Linked DNA regions of Candidatus Palibaumannia cicadellinicola. The protein of the gene in region 1 interacts with the protein of each later gene in a pairwise test. Links are inferred from orthologs where the notes say so. Each region holds a gene or a part of one and is shown in the gene's direction. Other genes may lie near its edges. The genes, in order: pheT and secD.

What was found.
Region 2: the proteins of pheT (region 1) and secD interact in binary tests that used the Escherichia coli proteins (3 or more experiments, as listed by UniProt). The link is inferred for Candidatus Palibaumannia cicadellinicola from one-to-one orthologs.

The regions. Positions count from the first base shown.
Region 1 is NZ_CP008985.1:532,949-536,366, reverse strand. What follows is about bases 1-3,075. They hold pheT (phenylalanine--tRNA ligase subunit beta), read left to right. Parts: upstream 1-389; coding sequence 390-2,762; downstream 2,763-3,075. Other genes in these bases: ihfA (integration host factor subunit alpha), read left to right, coding at 2,767-3,057; pheS (phenylalanine--tRNA ligase subunit alpha), read left to right, coding at 1-374. Outside these bases: Fe-S cluster assembly scaffold SufA, read left to right, coding at 3,335-3,418.
Region 2 is NZ_CP008985.1:692,895-696,136, forward strand. The notes cover bases 16-2,914. They hold secD (protein translocase subunit SecD), read left to right. Parts: upstream 16-490; coding sequence 491-2,338; downstream 2,339-2,914. Other genes in these bases: tgt (tRNA guanosine(34) transglycosylase Tgt), read left to right, coding at 16-88; yajC (preprotein translocase subunit YajC), read left to right, coding at 110-442; secF (protein translocase subunit SecF), read left to right, coding at 2,348-2,914. Outside these bases: more of tgt, read left to right, coding at 1-15; more of secF, read left to right, coding at 2,915-3,242. UniProt on the Escherichia coli protein: Part of the Sec protein translocase complex. Interacts with the SecYEG preprotein conducting channel. SecDF uses the proton motive force (PMF) to complete protein translocation after the ATP-dependent function of SecA.

The DNA.
Region 1 (3,418 bases):
CTATGTTTCATCAAATAGAAGGATTAATCATAGATAGAGATATTCATTTTACTAACCTAAAAAATACTATGTATGAATTTGTACGTAATTTTTTTGAAGAAGATCTCAAAGTACGTTTTCGTCCTTCATATTTTCCGTTTACTGAACCTGCAGCTGAAGTAGATATCATGGGTAAGAATGATTGCTGGCTGGAAGTACTCGGCTGCGGTATAGTGCACCCTAAAATACTACACAATGTTGGTATTAATCCAGATCTATATTCAGGTTTTGCTTTTGGTATTGGTATAGAGAGAATGGCAATGCTACGTTATGGTATTACTGATTTACGAATTTTCTTTGAAAATGATTTACGTTTTCTTAAACAATTTAAGTAAAGGGTTGTACTAATATTGAAACTAAGTGAACTTTGGCTACGTGAGTGGGTCAATCCAACGCTCGATAGCAATGCTCTAGTAGAACAAATGACAATGTTTGGTCTAGAAGTAAAAAGTATTGAAGTAGTTACTCGTGAGTTTACTAACGTAGTTATTGGTCGCATAGTAACATGTTGTCATCATCCTCATGATGACAAATTATGGATTACCAAAGTCGATATCAAGGGTCCTGCTCTACTAAATATTGTTTGTAGTGCTCCTAACTGTCGTAATGATTTACGAGTTGCTGTAGATATAGTAAGCACAGTATTACATGATAAACACTCACAAGGAAAATTATGCTCTTATTCGGAATTAGGTATTACCGGTATTCATCAACATATTGGCATTATTGAGTTACCAATTGATGCGCCTATTGGATGTAATCTATGCGATTATTTACAACTCAACGATCAAATTATAGATATTAGTGTGACACCTAATCGTGCTGATTGCTTAGGAATCCTAGGCATTGCTCGCGAGGTGGCTCTTATAAACAAATTACCATTACAACAAGTATTAAGTAAACCAGTTAAGCCAGTTATTACTAATAGATTACCAATCTATATAGACGATACTGTTGCTTGTCCTAGATATCTTGGTAGAGTAGTACAAAACATCAATGCTAGCATTATCACTCCTCTGTGGATAAAAGAAAAATTACGCCGTAGCAGTATCTCTTTGGTAAATGTTGTAGTTGATATTACTAATTACATTCTACTAGAGTTTGGTCAACCTATGCATGCTTTTGATATGAATTCTATTCATGGTGGAATTATTGTAAGACTAGCAGAGCAAGGAGAAAAACTCATTTTACTGAATGGACGTGAAGTAACCTTAACATCAGATACACTTATTATCTCTGATTACAGTAAAATATTAGCTATAGCTGGTATTTTAGGAGGTATGCACTCTAGTATTAGCCTTACTAGCCGTGATATTTTTTTAGAATGTGCTTTTTTTACTCCTTTAGCAATTATCGGGCGCGCACGTCGCTATAGTTTACATACTGAAGCTTCACTTCGTTATGAACGTGGTGTTGATCCAGAGCTACCTCATCGAGTAATTGAACGAGCTACTGAGTTATTACTAGAAATTTGTGGTGGGCAGCCTGGCCCAATAATTAATGTTACTAATTTTGCAACATTACCTAAGTCAACTACTGTCAACCTACGACGTACAAAGCTTTTTAGCTTAATAGGACATATTATTCCCGATAAAGAAATTCATGATATTTTAGTACGAATAGGCTGTACAATTAACGATACAGCTTATGGTTGGCAAATATTAACACCTAGCTGGCGTTTTGATCTAGAGATTGAAGAAAATCTAATTAAAGAAGTAGTACGAATATATGGCTACCATAATATTCCTAATGTTCCAATACGATCTGACTTATTAATTACAGATTTTATGACATATGATAAAGAAACGGTATTACCTTTAGAGCGCGTAAAAACACTATTAGTAGACCGTGGATATCACGAAATTATAACCTATAGTTTTATCAATCCTAAAATACAAGAGTTACTATTTCCTGGACAAAATATGTTATTGTTACCAAAGCCTATTTCACCAGAAATGTCAGCTATGCGGCTGTCACTTTTACCCGGTATTTTAAGTACTATACTCTATAATAAAAATCGTCAGCAGGAAAACATACGTTTTTTTGAAAGTGGCTTATGTTTTATTCCAGATAAAACAGCTGATCAAGGCATTCGTCAAGATTTACTATTGGCTGGTGCTATTACAGGATTACGTTTCGATGAGCATTGGGATTTAGTGCCTCAGCCCGTTGATTTTTATGATGTCAAAGGTGATATTGAGGCAATACTTCAACTTACTGGGAAACTAGTAAATTTTGAATTTCAAGCGCAAACAAATACTATACTACATCCGGGTCAAAGTGCAGCAATTTATCTTCATGGTGAAATAATTGGATGGGTTGGAGTTATTCATCCTACTTTAGAAGAAAAACTCAATTTAAATTTACGTACATTAGTATTCGAAATACTATGGGAAAAAATTACCGAGCGTAAAGTTGCTAAAGCTACTTCCCTTTCTCCATTTCCTACAACTTGCCGTGATATTAATATAGTTGTTGCAGAAAATATTAGAGCTATAGATATTATTAATCAATGTAAATTAATTATTAATAATAATTTATATTCAATAAAGCTACTTAGTGTGTATAAAGGTATAGGTATATCAAAAGATTTTAAAAGTTTAGCTATTCGTTTTGTATTGCAGAATAATCGAAGTACACTAAAAGAAAAAGAGATTGCTGCAATAATTTCAAAATGCATAGCGGTATTAAAACAACGATTCCAAGCCTCCTTGAGAGATTGAACTTATGGCGCTAACTAAAGCAGAAATATCAGAATACCTATTTGATCAACTTCAGCTAAGCAAACAAGATGCAAAAAAAATAGTAGAACTATTTTTCGAAGAGGTACGTAAGGCTCTAGAAAATGGTGAGAAAGTTAAATTATCAGGTTTTGGTAATTTTGATTTACGTCATAAAAATCAGCGTCCTGGACGTAATCCTAAAACCGGAGAAAATATTCCTATTACCGCTCGCCGTGTAGTTACTTTTAGTCCTGGAAAAAAAATTAAAAAACCTTGTGAAACACACATTACTTAGAAAATAAAAATAATAATTTTAATTACTACGAAACTATACTTTGAGAATTTCAATATTCATAACCTTAAATAGATCTTAATTACGTTGGTTATTGAGTATATATATAATACTTAATTAAATTATATAAAATATGTGTCATTATGATTAATAATATTATCACTATGTACGTACTTTCTACTGATCTTAACAAAGGGGTAAATTAAAGTCATAATATGACTTTTTGACAAAATAAAAAACGTTATCGATAATTATATCGTCATTTATATAGGTAATTTGAATGCAAGTATATAACAAACTTGAAACGTGTTATATTAATAATAATGTATGGTGCGGTATAACAATCACTGATTCTGCTGCTAGA
Region 2 (3,242 bases), 160 kb from region 1 along the record:
GGCTGGTTTACGCCAGGCTATCGATACAGGCAAATCACACAAATTTATTGAAGAATTTTATAATAAAAAAATAAATAGTGTTTCTTAAATTACTAATGAGGTAATAAAAATGCTTTTTTTTATTTCTGATGCCATTGCTAGTACTAGCCTGTCATCTCAAGGAAGTTCTTACTCTCTTATAATTATGCTAATATTTTTTGGTCTAATTTTTTACTTCATGATCTTGCGGCCGCAGCAAAAACGCACCAAAGTACATAAAGCATTAATCAATTCGATCTCCAAAGGAGATGAAGTGCTAACTACCGGCGGTTTGATCGGTAGAGTAGTGAAGGTAACTCAAACTGGTTATATTTACGTTGCACTGAATGAGACCAATGAAGTTTTGATCAAGAGTGATTTTGTAGCGGCAGTGTTACCTAAAAATACGATGAAAGCACTATAAATTTACATTTACCCTAAGTCAGGAGGGGGTATCAAGAGGACCACTATTGTGTTAAACCGCTATCCTTTATGGAAGTATATTATGCTCGTCTTGACTTTTATCTTCGGACTACTTTATGCACTTCCAAACATTTATGGCGAAGATCTAGCTATACAAATCACAGGCACTCGTGGTGCTACGATGAGTGAATCAACACTGCTCTATATACAAAAATATTTGACCCAAAATAATATTACGAGCAAATCTATTTCTTTAATTAATGGTGCCATCTTGGCCCGCTTTTCAAGTCAGGATATACAGTTGCGCGCCCATGATGTTTTATTAAACGTACTCGGCGATAATTATGTTGTTGCGCTTCACTTAGCACCAGCAACACCATCATGGTTAGCGATGATAGGGGCGAAGCCGATGAAATTAGGCCTTGATTTACGTGGCGGCGTACATTTTCTCATGGAAATCGATATGAATACCGTATTAAGTAAGCTACAGGAGCAAACCATGAACATTTTGCTTCAAGAGCTGCGCGATAAAAACATTACTTATACATCAGTACATAAAAATGATGACTATGGAAGCTATATTAGCTTCAGCGACGCTTCTATTCGAGATCAAGCGCTTTCCTGGCTTATTTCAAGCCACCGTGACATGGAGATCAACCGTAGTGGAAGCTATGGTATTAGTGCGCATTTATTAGATAATTATCTGCATGAAGCCCATGAATATGCGGTGCAACAGAACATCATGATTCTACGTAACCGTGTAAACCAATTAGGAGTATCTGAACCACTAGTGCAGCGTCAGGGCTCTAGCCGGATTGTAGTTGAACTGCCCGGTCTTCAAGATACCGCTCGTGCTAAGGAAATTATAAGCGCTACCGCGATGCTGGAGTTTCGCCTCGTCAATAATACAGTACATCAAACTACCCAAGCGCATAGTAGCATTCTAGACAATTCTGAAGTGAAATTCACCCAAAAGGGTCAACCAGTAGTACTATATAAACAGGTCATTCTTACTGGCAACCATATTACGAATGCTACCGTTAGCGTCGATAAGTATAACCAGCCACAGGTTAATATTTCTCTCGATAATCTAGGTGGGACTCTAATGTCCCAATTTACCAAGAATAATATAGGTAATTTGATAGCTACATTATTTGTTGAATATAAAAACAGCGGTAAAAAAGACACTAAAAACAACCCTATATTAGTTAAGCAGGAAGAAGTGATCAACGTTGCTACTATCCAGTCACATATTAGTAATCTTTTTAGTATCACCGGTATCAATAATATAAAAGAAGCACGTCATCTTTCACTGTTACTACGTGCGGGAGCATTGATTGCACCGATCAAGATTGTCGAGGAGTGTACTATCGGGCCTACTCTAGGTATGCAGAACATCACCCAGGGTTTAGTAGCTTGCCTATGGGGACTAATAGCTTCTATACTATTTATGGTGATATGGTATAGAAAATTTGGTCTAATTGCCACAACAGCACTAATTGCTAATCTAGTTCTGATTATTGGGATTATGTCGTTGTTACCAGATGCTACTCTGACAATGCCGGGTATCGCTGGTATTGTGCTCACGCTAGCGGTTGCGGTGGATGCTAACGTACTTATTTACGAGCGTATAAAAGAAGAGCTACGCAACGGTCGTACCGTACAACAGGCTATCTATCAAGGGTATCATGGTACGTTTTCTAGTATAGTTGATGCTAATATGACAAATCTCATTACCGCTATTATTCTCTATGAGTTTGGTACTGGTTCTATCAAAGGCTTCGCTATAACAACCGCTATTGGAATAGCCACATCAATGTTTACCGCAATCTTAGGCACTCGTGCTATCATTAACCTGCTATACGGTGGAAAGTTTATAAAGAAACTTTCTATTTAGGATCAGCCTATGAATCGGCAAATAAAAAGTATTAAAGAATTAAATCATGGTTGTAAAGTATACAACTTTATGCGCTGGTCCTCTATAGCATTTAGTCTATCAGTTATATCTTTTATCACTTCTATTGCTATTATGGTTGTCTACGGCTTTAATTGGGGACTAGATTTCACTGGTGGTACGGTTATTGAACTACACTTAAAGCAAGCAATAAATCTAGAACAAATGCGCGAAGCGATAGAGCAAGCAGGATTCAAAGATATTTTAGTGCAGAATTTAGGTAGTAGCCGAGACGTGATAATACGTATGCCGCCAGATGAGATTCAGCAAAAGCTAGGTGATAGAGTCCTTAAGATTGTGAATAAGGTGAATAGCCAGAACGCTACGGTGAAACGAATAGAGTTTATTGGACCTAATGTTAGCAACGATCTCTTACAAGCAGGCAGCCTAGCACTACTACTCGCTTTCCTTTGTATTTTTATCTACGTGAGTTTCCGCTTTGAGTGGCGACTGGCTACTGGTACTGTGATCGCGTTAATCCATGACGTTATTATTACCCTAGGATTGCTATCATTATTCCATATTGAGATTGAATTAACTATTATCGCTTCACTGATTTCAGTTATTGGTTATTCACTCAACGATAGTATAGTAGTTTCCGACCGAATTCGTGATAATTTCCGTCGAATGTGCTGCTACAATGCTTACGATATTTTTAATATTTCGCTGACCCAAACACTAAGTAGGACCATTATTACGTCAGCTATTACTATGATGGTGGTACTAATACTTTTAATTTTTGGCGGCTCTATGCTACGTAGTTTTTCGATGACGCTGTTAATTGGCGTATTTATCGGCACTATTTCCTCCATTTATGTTGCTTCTGCGTTAGCGCTTAAACTTGGTA